DNA from 2 places in the Microbacterium sp. NPDC057658 genome. Region 1 is predicted to be linked to the other one. Evidence: riboswitches for the same ligand, from Rfam matches in the RefSeq annotation. Region 1 holds a riboswitch; the other holds the start of a gene.
The links. A riboswitch is a leader RNA that binds a small molecule or an ion and turns the genes downstream of it on or off. The one in region 1 is predicted to bind thiamine pyrophosphate.
Positions count from the first base shown of each region.

Region 1 (7,733 bases):
GGGCCTGATGTTCCGCAGCGATGTGCAGGACATGCGCGACATGGCCGAGGGCGATGTCCGTTTCAGCGAGCAGTACGGGATGGTGGTGTGATGCGCGTCCCGCTTTCGTGGCTGCGTGAGTACGTCGATCTGGCAGCGGATGCCACGCCCGAGGACGTCCTCGCGGCGCTGGTCACCGTCGGCTTCGAAGAGGAGGACGTGCACCGCTTCGACATCACGGGTCCCGTGGTGGTCGGCCAGGTCGTCTCGCTCGAGCCGGAGCCCCAGTCGAACGGCAAGACCATCAACTGGTGCCAGGTCGACGTCGGTCCTGAGCACGGCGGTGTCCGCGGGATCGTCTGCGGCGCGCACAACTTCGTCGCCGGCGACAAGGTCGTCGTGACCCTGCCCGGCGCCGTCCTTCCCGGTCCGTTCCCCATCGCCGCCCGTAAGACCTACGGTCACGTGTCGGACGGCATGATCGCCTCCGCGCGCGAGCTGGGTCTCGGCGACGAGCACAACGGCATCGTCGTGCTGAGCGACCTCGGCATCGATGCGCCCGTGGGCACGGACGCGATCGCGCTGCTGGGCCTCGACGACGTCGCGGTGGAGATCAACGTCACGCCGGACCGCGGCTACGCGTTCTCGGTGCGCGGCGTCGCCCGTGAGTACTCCCACGCCACGGGGGCGGCCTTCCGCGACCCCGCCGAGCGCGACTTCGCCGAGCTGCAGCCCGGTTCCGGACACACGGCCGTGGTCGACGACCAGGCGCCGGTGCGCGGCAAGGTCGGCGCGAGCGAGTTCGTCACCCGGGTCGTGCGCGACGTCGATCCGTCGCGGCCCACCCCGCCGTGGATGATCGCGCGCCTGAGCCTCGCCGGCATGCGGTCGCTGGGGGTGCTCATCGACATCACGAACTACGTCATGCTCGAGCTCGGGCAGCCGCTGCACGGCTACGACCTCGACAAGCTCACGGGAGGCATCACCGTCCGGCGCGCGACGCCGGGGGAGACGATGACCACGCTCGACGGCGTGGAGCGGAAGCTGCACGTCGAAGACCTCCTCATCACCGACGACTCCGGCCCCATCGGCCTCGCCGGTGTCATGGGCGGCGGCACCACCGAGATGAGCGACACCACGCGGAACGTGCTCATCGAGGCGGCGACCTTCGACGCGACGACCATCGCCCGCACGGCCCGCCGGCACAAGCTCCCGAGCGAGGCGTCCAAGCGCTTCGAGCGCGGCGTCGACCCGCTGATCCCGTTCGTCGCGGCCCGGCGCGCGGCCGACCTCATGGTCGAGCTCGCCGGTGGCACGCTCACGGAGGAAGGTGGCGCGCTCTTCGCCGAGGTCTTCGTCGCCGAGATCGAGCTCCCGCGCGGTTTCGTGCAGGGACTGATCGGCGTCGACTACACCGACGACGAGATCACCGGGGCGCTCACGACGATCGGGGCGGAGGTCAGCCCTTCGACAGGCTCAGGGACCCCGGGCGGGTGGACAGTCATCCCGCCGACCTGGCGCCCGGACCTCACCGACAAGTGGACGCTCGCCGAGGAGGTCGCCCGCATCCACGGGCTCGACCGCATCCCCGCGGTGCTGCCGACGCCGCCGTCCGGCCGCGGCCTCACGGCCCACCAGCAGGGGCGTCGCCGCGTGGCGAACGCTCTCGCAGCCGCCGGGTTCGTGGAGACTCCGGCGTTCCCGTTCACGACCGAGGCGCAGAACGATCTGCACGGCTCCGCGTCCGGTGAGCACCTGCCCAGCATCCGCCTCGCGAACCCGCTCGACGGGCAGGTGCCGTTCCTGCGGCGCTCGCTCATCCCGGGTCTGCTGCAGACCGCGCACCGCAACATCTCGCGCGGGCTCACGGATCTCGCGCTGTTCGAGACCGGGGCCGTGTTCGTCCCGGAGCCCGGCGTGGAGTACGGCACCGCCGAGGTCCCGCCGCTGGGTGTCCGGCCGTCGGATGAGGTGCTCGCCGAGCTCGACGCCTCCATCCCCCCGCAGGAGCGCCACGTCGCGGTGCTGCTGACCGGCAATGTGTCGCCGCGTCAGCCGGGGCGTGCCGCCGAGGCCGCCGGGCTCGTCGAGGCGCTCGACGCGGTCCGCGTGATCGGGGCCGCCGCGGGCATCGAGATCGACGTCGTGCAGACGCAGCGCGCCGCGCTCCATCCCGGACGCACCGGTGCGCTGGTCGCCGCCGGCGAGGAGATCGGCTATGTCGGCGAGCTGCATCCCGCCGTCGCGGAGGAGGCCGACCTGCCCGGCCGCGCCACCGTACTGGAACTCGACCTCGACCGGCTGCTCACGCTCGCCGGAGGACGCATTGTTGCGGCGTCGCTGTCCACGTTCCCGGCCGCGACGCAGGACGTCTCGCTCACGCTGCCGGCCGAGGTGCCGGCGGGCGAGGTCCGCGCGGCTCTCATCGAGGGCGCCGGCGCGCTGCTGGAGTCGGTCCGGCTCGTGGACGACTACCGCGGCGAGGGCGTGCCCGAGGGATCGAAGTCGCTGACGTTCGCCCTGCGCTTCCGGGCCGACGACCGCACGCTGACCGCCGCGGAGGCCTCCGAGGCGAAGATGGCGGGCGTCGCCGTCGCCGCGGAGCGCTTCGGCGCCGCCCTCCGCGACTGATCGGGAGAGCGCACGGCCCCTTTCCGGGGAGCCGTGCGCTCTCGCGATAGCGTGGCCGGATGACGAGCCTCCTCCTGCAGCCCACGCCACCCTCGGTCCCCGCCGGAGCGCGATCGCTCGGGGAGGGACCGTTCCTCTCGCCGGGTGCGCAGCTCGACTGGCACTACCGCAAGCCGGGGTGGACCACGGGGGAGGCGGCGACCGTCACCCCCATGCGCGTCGTCCGTGACGATGAGCGCGGTCTCGTCGCGTGGCTCGCCGCCGGGACGCAGCAGGAAGGTCAGGGCACGCGGGACGGGGAGCGCATCCGGACCGTCCCGCTCGATCGGCGGTGGCGGGAGCCCCGGCGCCGGATCGTCGAGGAGTGGTGGGGCAACGGCATCCTGCGCATCGCGCCCGCGGGAGTGCCGTGGTCGGTCTGGCTGTTCTGGAGCTCGGTCACCGGGACGACGTGGGACTTCGCCGGCTGGTACGTCAACCTCGAGAACGCGCACCTGCGCACCGACAGTGCCACCTACACCTCCGATCACGTCCTCGACGTCGAGATCGCACAGGACGGGCGCGTGGCGATGAAGGACGAGGACGAGCTGGTCGCCGCCGTCGACCAGGGACGGCTGACCGCCGCGCAGGCCGCGCAGATCGAGCGGCACGCGGTCGCGGCCATCGCGTCGTTCCATGCCGGCGACTGGCCGTTCGATCGGGAGTGGATCGACTGGCGACCGGACCCGTCGTGGACGATCCCGGTGTTGGACGGCCTCGACGAGATCGTCGTCCCCTGACCGCTTCGGGGCCGGCCTCCGCGACGGCGCCGAGCCCGCGCGGCATCAGGCGTTCGCGCGGCATCAGGCGACAGCAGCGCCCATGGCCTGTGCTCGCGTGAGGGCCTGAGCTCGCGTGGTGGGCGGTGTCCGCGTGAGGGCCGGTGTCCGCGTGAGGGCCTGTGCTCGCGGGGTGGCCTGTGTCGCTCCGCTCTGAGCGGAGGCCCTTCCCCCGAGTCGTCGATCCTGATGACATGGGCACATGACGGATGTGCTGATCCTGGGGGGAACCGGATGGCTGTCGGAGCGCATCGCCGCGCACGCGTTGGGGGCGGGCGCGTCGGTGACCTGCCTCGCCCGCGGCGGGCGGCCGGCGCCACCGGGAGCGACCCTCGTGCTCGCCGACCGCGACGACGAGGACGCCTATGACGTCGTCTCGCGCACCGACTGGGACCACGTCGTCGACGTCTCCTCCCGCGCCGCTCATGTCTCCGGGGCCGTCCGCGCGCTCGGCGAGCGTGCCGCCCGGTGGACCTGCGTCTCGTCGATGTCGGTGTACCGCGACGACGAGACGGTCGGGACGGACGAGTCGGCCCCGCGGCACCCGGCGGCGCAGGCCGGTGAGGACGACGACTACGCGCGGCAGAAGGTCGCGGCGGAGGACGCCGTGCAGGAGAGCCTCGGCGACCGCGCGCTCCTCGTCCGTCCCGGCCTCATCGTCGGCGACGGCGACCCGAGCGATCGCTTCGGCTACTGGGCGGCGGCGTTCCTCCGGGCCCTGGACGAGCCCGTGCTGCTCCCGCCGCTCGACGGGCGCACGGCGCAGGTCATCGACGTCGAGGACGTCGCCGCCTTCGTCGTGTCCGCCACCGTCACCGGTGCCGTCAACGCGATCGGCGACGTGCGCGACCTGGAGGACGTGCTGCGTACGGTGCGCGCTTCCACCGGGCACACCGGTCCGGTCGTCGTCGGCACGGAGGAGCGTCTCGTCGCGGAGGGTGTCGCGTACTGGGCGGGGCCGCGCTCGCTCCCGCTGTGGCTGCCGCCCGAGATGAGCGGATTCATGACCCGCTCGAACGCGCGGTACCGGCGCGGCGGAGGTAGGCTCCGGCCCCTCGAAGAGACGGTGGAACGCGTCGTGGCGGACGAGCGCGAACGGGGCGTGGACCGGGAGCGCCGTGCCGGACTCACGCGGACGGAGGAGCGGGCGCTGCTCGACGCCTTCGCTCGCTAGACTGCGAGGCAGTGACACGGGGTGCCGCATCCGCGGCTGAGATCACACCCGTCGAACCTGATCTAGTTCGTACTAGCGAAGGGATGTCGCAATGAGCGATCCTGTGCGTCCGGAATCCGTCCTCGACCTCGCCGTCACGGCGGGAAGGCTGCGGGAGGAGGTCCGGGCTGCGCCGCCGTTGACGCACTGCCTCACGAACGCCGTCGTGACGGGGTTCACCGCCAACGTGCTGCTCGCGCTCGGCGCGGCGCCGGCGATGGTCGACATCGTCGGCGAGGCCGGACCGTTCGCGGGTGCCGCCTCGGGGCTCCTCGTCAATCTCGGGACGCCGACCCCGGAGCAGCGGGAGGCGAGCAGGGAAGCCGTGGCCGGAGCGCTCGCCGCCGCCACGCCGTGGGTGCTCGATCCCGTCGCGATCGGCACGCTCCCGGTGCGGACGGCACTGGCCCACGAGCTGGCCGCGCGGCGCCCGACCGCCATCCGCGGCAACGCGTCGGAGATCCTCGCGCTCGCCGGGCACAGCAGCGGCGGCCGCGGTGTCGACGCGACGGACGGTACCGAGGCGGCGGCAGCGGCGGCGCGGGAGCTCGCCGACCGGCACGGTTCCGTGGTCGCCGTCTCCGGTCCGGTCGACCTCCTCACCGACGGGGAACGGGTGATCCGCATCGCCAACGGGAACGAGCTGCTCACGCGGGTGACGGGCGGCGGCTGCGCGCTGGGGGCCGTGATGGCGGCCTTCCTCGGGGCGTCCCGCGGTACCGGGACCGATGCGCTGACGGCGGTGGCCGCGGCGACCCTCGTCTACACGGTCGCGGCCGAGCAGGCGGCGGAGGCCTCCCGCGGACCGGGCAGCTTCGCCGTCGGACTGCTCGATGCGCTGTCCGCCGTGACCCCGGCGGATCTCCGGGACCGCGCCCGCGTCGAGGAGGAGACCCGATGACCGTCGACCTGTCCCTGTACCTCGTCACCGATCGGTCGCTGTGCGGCGCACGCGGGGTGGTCGCGACCGTCCGCGAAGCGGTGGCCGGCGGCGTCCGCATCGTGCAGCTGCGCGACAAGGAGGCGACGGACGAGGAGACCGTCGTGCAGCTCCTCGCTCTGTCCGCGGCCATCGACGGTCGCGCGCTGCTCGTCGTGAACGATCGCCTCGATGCGGCCGTCGAGGCCCGTCGTCGCGGCGCCAGGGTGGACGGGGTGCACCTCGGTCAGGCGGACGCCTCGGTGCTCCGCGCGCGCGAGCTCCTCGGCCCGGAGGCCCTGATCGGGCTGACCGCGAACACCTCCGCGCACCTCGAGGAGGTCGCCGCGCTGCCGCCCGGCACGGTCGACTACCTCGGGGTCGGCGTGATCCGCCCCACGCGCACCAAGCCCGACCACCCGGCCCCGCTCGGCATCGACGGCTTCGCCGCGTTCGCGGCGCGCAGTGCGCTGCCGTGCGTCGCGATCGGCGGGGTGGAGCTCGACGACACGGCGGCGCTGCGCGCGGCCAGCGCGGCCGGGATCGCGGTGGTCTCGGCGCTGTGCGCGGCGGACGACCCCCGGACCGCCGCCGCGGCCTTCCGTCGGCGCTGGCTCGGGCGGGCGGTGCCGCACGTGCTCAGCATCGCCGGCAGCGATCCGTCCGGGGGCGCGGGCATCCAGGCCGACCTCAAGGCGATCGCCGCGAACGGGGGCTACGGCATGGCGGCCCTGACGGCCCTGACCGCCCAGAACACGCAGGGCGTCCGCGCCGTGCACGTTCCTCCCGCGGACTTCCTCCGGGCGCAGCTCGACGCCGTCGGTGACGACATCCGCATCGACGCCGTGAAGGTCGGCATGCTCGCGGACGTGGAGGTGATCCGGACGGTCGCCGCGTGGCTCCGGGACACACAGCCCCCGATCGTCGTGCTCGACCCCGTCATGATCGCGACCTCGGGGGATCGGCTGCTCCACCCCGATGCGGAGCGCGAGCTGCGGAGCCTGCTGTCCCTGGCGACCGTGGTCACCCCGAACCTCGCCGAGCTCGCGGTGCTCGTCGGTCACGAGGTGGCGGACTGGGCGGACGCGCTCGCCGCGGCGCGAGAGCTGTCGGCCGCGATGGGGACCGCGGTGCTGGTGAAGGGCGGGCATCTGCCCGGGGACGAGGCACCGGACGCCCTGATCGACACGGCAGCCGGTACGCACGCGGAGTTCCCCGGCGCGCGCATCCACACGGCGAACACCCACGGCACCGGCTGCTCGCTGTCCGCGGCTCTGGCCACACGACTGGCGACGGGCGACGATCCCGCGACCGCGGTGCGCGCCGCGCGCGCCTGGTTGCGGGAGTCCCTCCGCGCGGCGGACGACCTGGAGATCGGGCGAGGACACGGCCCGATCCATCCCTTCTCGGGACTCTGGGCGCGCGGCGGGGTCGAGACCCGGCCGACACCGGAGGAGGTGGCCGCGGCCTGGTGGGACGAGACCGCCGCGATCCGCCGCGACATCGACGCGCTGCCCTTCGTGCGCGCGCTCGCCGAGGGGACTCTCGACCGCGACGCCTTCGTCTTCTACCTCGCGCAGGATGCCCTCTACCTCCGCGAGTACGCCCGGGTGCTCGCGGAGGCGTCACGTCTCGCTCCGACCCCCGACGAGCAGGCGTTCTGGGCCGAGGCCGCGCACGGCGCGATCCGCGGCGAGCTGGAGCTGCACGCGTCGTGGCTGACCCCGGAGACCGGGGTGAACGGCGCGACCTTCGCCGCCGAGCCCGCCCCGGCCACGGTCGCCTACCTCGACCACCTGCGTGCCGTCGCCTTCGGCGGGGACTACGCCACGGTGATCGCGGCCGTGCTGCCGTGCTTCTGGCTCTACACCGACCTGGGGGAGCGGCTCCATGCCGGAGCGTTCGGCGCGGCGCCCCGCGACCCCCGGCATCCCTACGCATCGTGGCTGGCGACCTACGCGGATCCGGCATTCGCGCAGGCCACCCGGCAGGCCGTCGCGCATGTCGCCGCCGCGGCCGCGAGGGCCGACGACACCGGCCGAGAGCGGATGCGGCGAGCCTTCCTCGCATCGAGCGCGCACGAACGGGCCTTCTTCGCCGCACCGGTCGCGCACGCTGTCGTGTGACGCCCCGGATTTGCGGTGCCGAACACGCCCGCGCTATCGTCGCCGCA
Region 1 is NZ_JBHVHT010000002.1:598,640-606,372, forward strand. It holds gene pheS (phenylalanine--tRNA ligase subunit alpha) at 1-91, shown strand, start outside; gene pheT (phenylalanine--tRNA ligase subunit beta) at 91-2,610, shown strand; gene ACFU8V_RS16420 (DUF402 domain-containing protein) at 2,670-3,389, shown strand; gene ACFU8V_RS16425 (NAD-dependent epimerase/dehydratase family protein) at 3,631-4,602, shown strand; TPP riboswitch at 4,610-4,703, shown strand; gene thiM (hydroxyethylthiazole kinase) at 4,694-5,542, shown strand; gene ACFU8V_RS16435 (bifunctional hydroxymethylpyrimidine kinase/phosphomethylpyrimidine kinase) at 5,539-7,686, shown strand.

Region 2 (7,733 bases), on a different contig from region 1:
GCGCGCTCACGCCGAGCTTCGCGACCGGGTTGATCCGGGCCACGACGCCGGCGCGGGCGCGGGTGTCGGCGAGATCCGTCATGCCGGCGCCCCCAGGGCGAAGCGGGTGGCGTGCAGGGCGCGCGCCACGTCGAGGTCGTGCGTGACGGTGACGATCGCGGAGCCCTCGTCCCGGAGGGTGGCGAGCATCGCGACGAGCTCGGCCCAGGTGCGGGCGTCCTGTCCGAACGTCGGCTCGTCGAGGATCAGCACCCGGGGTCGCGTGGCGATCGCGGCCGCGACGGTGAGACGGCGCTTCTCCCCACCCGAGAGCGTGTACGGGTTCGCGGCTCCCAGCGCGGACAGGCGCAGGCGGGCGAGCAGCTCGTCGACGCGGGCCTCGACCTCGTCCTCGGGGACGCCCAGCGCGCGCGGGCCGATGGCGAGCTCGTCCCGCACAGTGGTGGCGAGGAGCTGGTGCTCCGGCTCCTGGAAGACCATGCCGATCCGGGTGAGGAGGTCGCGGGACGCCCAGCGGATCGGCGCGGGATCGGCACCCTGCGCGAGCACCGGCGTCGCGGTCACGGCCCCCTCCGCGGGCGGGAGGAGGCCCGCGAGGGTCAGGCCCAGGGTGGACTTGCCCGCGCCGTTCGGGCCGGTGATCGCGAGGGCCTCGCCCGCCCGCACGTCGAGGTCGATGCCGCGGGCCACCGGACGCCCCTTCACCCGCGCCACGGCGAGTGCTCGGGCCGACAGCAGCACCTCGCCGGGCACTGTCCTCGGTGCCGGGGGCTCGGTGGGAGGACGCCCGGGCACCCAGACGCCGTCCGCCGCCAGGCGTTCTCCCTGCGCACCGAGCACCGCGGCGGGAGGGCCGTCCGCGACCACCCCGCCGGCACCGAGCACGATGACCCGGGTGAGGAGCGGCAACCACACCTCGAGTCGATGCTCCACGACCACGAGGGTGGCGGGGTGCGCGGCGAGCATCCGCTCCACCGCCTCCCTGACCTCGCGCACCCCGTCCGGAGCGAGGTTCGCCGTCGGCTCGTCGAGGAGGACGAGGCCGGGGCGCATCGCGAGCATGCCGGCGAGGGCGAGACGTTGCTTCTGGCCGCCCGACAGCGCCTTGGTCGGATGATCGAGCGGCACGTCGAGGCCGACGGCAGCGAGCGCCGCCTCGACACGCGGCCAGATCTCCGCACGCGGCACGCCGAGGTTCTCGCACCCGAACGCGACGTCGTCGCCTGCGCGGGCGAGGATCACCTGGGAATCGGGGTCCTGGAGGACGAGTCCGGCGCGCCCGCGAGTCGCCACCGCCGGAGCGTCGTCGACGAGGAGCTCCCCCGCACTCTCACCCTCCTCCTCGCCGCCGAGCACGCCCGCGAGGCCGTGCAGCAGGGTCGACTTGCCCGCCCCGGACGCGCCGAGCACGAGAACCCGCTCGCCGGGCTCGATGCGGAACGAGACGTCGCGCAGCGCCCATGCCCGGCGGCTCGCATGCCGCCAGCCCCAGCCGCGCGCCTCGACGACCGCGGGAGCGACCTGCGCCGCCATCAGACGCGCACGCGCGCCTCGCGCCCGGAGCCGAAGCGGTCCAGTGCTCCCGTCGCCGCGATGCCGCGGGCGAGCACCCACGACAGGGCACCGGCGATGACGGCGCCGGAGATCACGGTGCTCACGAGGTAGATCACGGTGAACGCGGGACCGGAGCCGGCGTACCAGAGGATGAGGTTGTTGATGCCTCCCGCGAGCGCAGCGCCGGCACCGGCGAGGATCGCGACGGGCAGCGACCAGCGACGGTAGAAGAACAGCAGGAAGACGAGCTCGGCGCCGAGACCCTGCACGAGGCCCGCTTCGAGCGTGAGGAAGCCACCCCACTGGTTGCCGATGAGCGCCGAGACGACGGCGGCCAGCAGTTCGACGTAGATCGCCGCACCGGCTTTGCGGATGATGAGGCCGCCGAGCACTCCGGCGAACAGCCACGGTCCGTCCAGGAGCCCCTGGAGCCCGGGGAGCAGCGGCTCGAGCAGGGCCTTGGGGCCCAGGTACCCGACGTTCCAGGCCAGGAAGATCAGGCCGGCGGCGACGCCGAGCACGCTGGCGACGACGATGTCGACGATGCGCCACCGCAGATAGCTGCGCGCCGGAGCGCCGGTCGTCTTCGTGGACGAGGATGCGGACGTGGACGTACTCATGTGAACTCCTCCCTGCGCTGGCATGACCCAGATCAGGTTCGACGGTCGAAGCGCGATTCGCTCCCTCTCAGCCCGGCTCGCCGGACTCCCGTGGTTGTGCTGTCGATCCTAGCGTCTTCCGCCCGCGCGTCCCGAGCCGCGCACGGCGGATTCCTGGCGGCATTCGGTACCGTAAGCGAGTGACCGCTTCCGATCCCCCTGCAGAGGCGTCCGGCGGCGTCGGCGTCGACGCGCGGCCCGAGGACTCCGCCCCCGCGTCCTCGCAGACCGTCGACACGCTGCCTGCGACCACGACGGAGACCGTCGCGTGGGCCGATGCCTCGACACCGGCGACCGCGCTGACCTGGGTCGACACGGACGTGGTCGAGTCCGGGTCGTCGACGCCGGAGTTCGACGCCACCCCGGAAGCCGAGGCCGCCCCCGGCCTGCTGCGCGACGCGACGCTGCGTCCGGCGATCGCCGGCCCCGGCCTGCTCGTCCCGCTCGGGGTCCTCGCCGGGCTCGTCGCCTCCTACGCCGGAAGCACGCTGCTCTGGCCGTTGCACGAGGTCGCCCCCACCGTCCAGGCCGTGGAGGTCACCCCGGTGGCAGCCCCCACCGCCGCGCTCGCCTGGCCGGAGGTGGGCGACGGTGCCGTGGGCATCGCCGGGATGACCACGGCCGCGTCCACGACCGCCCCGGTCAGCATCGCGAGCATCACCAAGGTCGTCAGCACGCTCATGGTGCTCGACCGCCTGCCCCTCGCCCCCGGGGAGCAGGGCCCCGAGTTCTTCTTCACCTACGCCGACAGCATCCGGTACTGGGACTACCGGATCTCGAATCAGTCCGCGCTGGATGTCCCCGTGGGCGGGGTGCTGACCGAGTACCAGCTCCTGCAGGGCACCCTGCTCGGTTCGGCCAACAACTACATCGATCGGCTCGCCGCGGAGATCTGGGGCTCCGATCGGGAGTTCGCGGCCGCCGCCGAGGTCTGGCTCGGCGAGCGCGGGCTCTCCGGGATCACCGTGGTCACGCCGTCCGGATTCGACGCGCGCAACGTCGCCACCCCGGAGGCGCTCGTGGCTCTCGGCGAGCTCGCGATGCAGAATCCCGTGTTCGCGGAGATCGTGGGCACCCGGTCGGTCGAGCTGCCGGGGGCCGGCACGGTGGAGAACACGAACGGCATGCTCGCGGACCCGGGGGTGGTCGGCATCAAGACCGGCACACTCGTCGGCTGGAACCTGCTGACGGCGAAGGACGTCTCCGTGGGGGACTCGACGGTCCGCCTCTACGCCGCGGCACTGAACCAGGAGGACGACGAGGCGCGTCTCGCCCTCACGCGTGCCCTGTTCGCGCAGACCGAGGCTGCGCTGCAGGCGCAGGGCCCCGCCGTTCCCGCCGGGACGGTGGTCGGACGCGTCCGCACCGCCTGGGGCGAGGAGGTCGACGTCGTGACCGGTGAGGACGCGGATGTGGTGCTGTGGAACGGGGCGAGCGCGACCGCGACGGCTGTGTTCGATCTCGGCGAGCAGCGCGAGGCGGACGGCGACGTCGGCACCCTCACCACGGCCGGCCCCATCGACACCACCGAGACCGCACTCGTCCTCGCCGAAGACGTGGACGGCCCGAGCCCGTGGTGGCGCCTCACCCATCCCCTCGAGCTGTTCGGCATCGACGCGGACCGCTCCTGACGACTGACGCCCCGCTCCGAGTCCGGAGCGGGGCGTCAGGGCGATGACGATCAGGGACGAGGCGACGCGCCGTCCGCCCCGTCGTCGAGGAGCGCCTGCGCGGCGGCCGCCTCCGCTCCGGGAAGCTGGGCACCGACGGCGGCACCCGCCACGGCATCGGCCGCCTGCTCCTCCGCGCGGGCCTCGGCGTCGGCCTCTCCCGTCACCACGACCGGAGACGACCCGGTCAGGGCCGCTTCCGCGTCGAGGTCGGTCGCCGCCTGCTCGAACTGCGACTGGTACAGCCGCCAGTACGCGCCCTGCGCGGCGATGAGCTCGTCGTGCGTACCCTTCTCGACGATGTCGCCATGCTCCATCACGAGGATGAGGTCCGCGTCGCGGATGGTCGACAGCCGGTGCGCGATGACGAACGAGGTGCGCCCCTGCCGGAGAGCGGCCATGGCGTTCTGCAGCAGCAGCTCGGTGCGGGTGTCGACCGCCGAGGTGGCCTCGTCCAGGATGAGGATCGACGGCTGCGCCACGAACGCCCGGGCGATCGTGATGAGCTGCCGCTCACCGGCCGAGACATTCGACGCGTCCTCGTCGAGCACGGTGTCGTACCCATCCGGAAGCGCGTGCACGAAGCGGTCGACGTAGGTCGCCCGCGCGGCGGCCAGCACCTCCTCGTCCGTCGCGGTCGAGCGTCCGTAGCGGATGTTCTCGCGGATGCTCCCGGCGAACAGCCAGGGGTCCTGGAGCACCATGCCGGTGCGGGACCGGAGGTCGTCACGCGTGATGGTCGAGATGTCCTGACCGTCCAGCGTGATCCGACCGCCGCTGAGCTCGTAGAACCGCATGATGAGGTTCACGAGCGTCGTCTTGCCGGCGCCCGTGGGCCCGACGATCGCGACGGTCTGCCCCGGCTCCACCCGGAACGACAGATCGGTGATGAGCGGACGCTCCGGCGAGTAGGAGAAGGAGACGTTCTCGAACTCGATCACGCCCTCCCCTTCGCGGAGAGCAGGGGCGTCGGGGCCGTCGGCGTCCTGCTCATCGGCGTCGAGCAGGTCGAACACCCGCTCCGCCGAGGCGGTGCCGGACTGCACGACCGCGGCCATGCCGCCCAGCTCGGACAGCGGCTGCGTGAACTGCTGCGAGTACTGGATGAACGCCTGCACGTCGCCGAGCCGGAGCTGCCCGCTCGCGACCATGAGCCCGCCGAGCACCGCGATGCCGACGTAGGTGAGGCTGCCGACGAAGGTCATCGCGGGCATGATGATGCCCGAGAGGAACTGCGCCTTGAAGCTCGCCTGGAAGAGCTCCTCGTTCTCGGCCTTGAACTTGTCCAGCGCGTCCTGCTCGCGGCCGAACACCTTGACCAGCGCGTGGCCGGAGAAGGCCTCCTCGACCCGGGCGTTGAGCCGGCCGACCTTGCGCCACTGCGTGCCGAAGGCCTTCTGCGACCGCGGTCCGATGACGCCGAAGATCACGCCCATGAGCGGAAGCGCCACGAGGGCGACGAGGGCGAGCTGCCACGAGATCGAGAACATCATCACGAGCACGCCGATCACCGTCAGCACGGCGGTCAGTGCTCCCGACAGCGACTGCTGCATGGTCTGGGTGATGTTGTCGATGTCGTTCGTCACCCGCGAGATCAGCTCGCCGCGCTGCACCTTGTCGAAGTACGCCAGCGGGAGCCGGTTGATCTTCGCCTCGACGGCCTCGCGCAGCCGCCACATGGTGCGCACCATGATGACGTTGATGACGTATCCCTGCAGCCAGCTGAGGAACGCGGCCACGACGTAGATCGCGAGAACCGCGGCGATCACCCAGCGCAGCGCGTCGAAGTCGATGCCGTCGCCGACCCGGAAGTCGCCGAGCGCGCCCACCTGGTTGGCGAAGTCGTTCTGCCCGGCGTCCCGCAGCGCGTCGACGACGACGTCCTGCGGGGTCCCGGCCGGGAAGCCGGGGAAGTCGCCGGTGGGCTGACCGAGCTGGATCGAGATGAAGCCGCGATAGACGATGTTCGTCGCCTCGGCGAGCACCTTCGGGGCGGCGACGGTCAGCACGACCCCGATCGCACCGAGGATCGACACGAAGACGAACCACACCGCGGAGGGCTTGAGCAGCCCGATCATCCGCGCGAAGCTCGGGCCGAAGTTGTCGGCCTTGCCCGGCGCGACGCTGTCCCAGTCGCCGGAGTTCTGCCGCGCCTGCTCGGCGAGCTCCGCCTCGTACTGCTCCTCGGCGGTGAGCTCCCGCTCGACCGTGGGCGCGGCGGCCGCGCCCCGTCCGCGACGGCGCCGACCCTGGGTCCCTGAGCTTGTCGAAGGGTCCTGCTCGCTCATGCGTCCACCCCCAGCTGCGACTCGACGATCTCGCGATAGGTCTCGCTGGTCTCCAGCAGCTCCTCATGGGTTCCGACGCCGACCATGGTGCCGCCCTCGAGGACCACGATGCGGTCCGCGTCGGTGATCGTGGAGACGCGCTGCGCGACCACGATCTTCGTCACGTGCGGGAGCTCGCGCCAGAGCGCCTGCCGCAGCCGGGCATCCGTCGTGAGGTCGAGCGCGGAGAAGGAGTCGTCGAACACGAGCACCTGCGGCCGGTGCACGATGGCCCGCGCGATCGCCAGGCGCTGGCGCTGACCGCCGGACACGTTCGTGCCGCCCTGGGCGATGCGGGAGTCGAGGCCGTCCGGCATCTCCTCCACGAAGTCGCGCCCCTGGGCGATCTCCAGCGCGTGCCAGAGCTCCTCGTCGGTGGCGTCCTCGCGGCCGTAGCGCAGGTTGGACGCGACGGTGCCGGTGAAGAGGAAGGGACGCTGCGGCACCAGGCCGATGCTGTCCCACAGCGCCTCGACGTCGGCCTCGCGGACGTCTACGCCGCCGACGTGCACGGACCCGCCGGACACGTCGAACAGGCGCGGGATGAGCGAGACGAGCGTGGTCTTGCCCGACCCGGTGGAGCCGACGATCGCGACGGTCTCGCCCGGCTCCGCGGCGAAGCTGATGCCGGTGAGGACGGGGGCGTCGGCGCCGGGGTACGTGAACTCCACGTCGTCGAACGCGACGGCACCCGGGGTCGGGAAGACGGTGACGCCGTCCACCGGGCGGGTCATCGTGGACTCCGTGTTCAGCACCTCGCCGATGCGCTCGGCGGAAACCGCGGCGCGCGGGATCATCATCGCCATGAAGCTCGCCATGATGACGCCGCCCATGATCTGGCCGATGTACTGCATGAAGGCGAACAGGGTGCCCACCTGCACGGTGCCGTTGTTGACCTCGATGCCGCCGAACCAGATGACGGCGACGACCGTCACGTTGAGGATGAGCATGAAGAGCGGGAACAGCAGCACGAACAGCGAGCCGACCTTGCGGCCGACGACCATGATGTCGGTGTTCGCGCCGCGGAAGCGCTCCTCCTCGATGCGCTCCCGGACGAAGGCCCGCACCACGCGGACGCCGGTGAGCTGCTCGCGCATGATGCGGTTCACGTTGTCGAGCTTGCCCTGGTAGCTGCGGAAGAGCGGGACCATCCGGCCGATGACGAGCGCCGCGAGGACGAGGAGCACGGGGACGGCGACGGCGATCAGCCAGCTCAGCTCGGCGCTGGTCCGCACGGCGAAGATGATGCCGCCGATCGCGAGCAGCGGGGCGGTGACGAGCATGGTCGCGCCCATCATCGCCAGCATCTGCACCTGCTGCACGTCGTTCGTGTTGCGGGTGATGAGGGATCCGGCACCGAACTGCGAGACCTCGCGCTCGGAGAAGCCGCTCACCTTGCCGAACACGTCGGCGCGGATGTCACGGCCGGCGCCCATCGCGGCGCGGGCGGCGAAGAAGGTCGCGATGACCGAGGCCACGATCTGGCCGAATGACACGGCCAGCATGAACAGGCCGGTGCGCCA
Region 2 is NZ_JBHVHT010000001.1:168,895-176,627, forward strand. It holds gene ACFU8V_RS00775 (energy-coupling factor transporter transmembrane protein EcfT) at 1-82, opposite strand, end outside; gene ACFU8V_RS00780 (ABC transporter ATP-binding protein) at 79-1,533, opposite strand; gene ACFU8V_RS00785 (ECF transporter S component) at 1,533-2,174, opposite strand; TPP riboswitch at 2,167-2,276, opposite strand; gene ACFU8V_RS00790 (D-alanyl-D-alanine carboxypeptidase family protein) at 2,354-3,844, shown strand; gene ACFU8V_RS00795 (ABC transporter ATP-binding protein) at 3,895-6,171, opposite strand; gene ACFU8V_RS00800 (ABC transporter ATP-binding protein) at 6,168-7,733, opposite strand, start outside.
Region 2: linked by a shared signal. The riboswitch ahead of ACFU8V_RS00785 (ECF transporter S component) and the one ahead of thiM (hydroxyethylthiazole kinase) in region 1 are both predicted to bind thiamine pyrophosphate.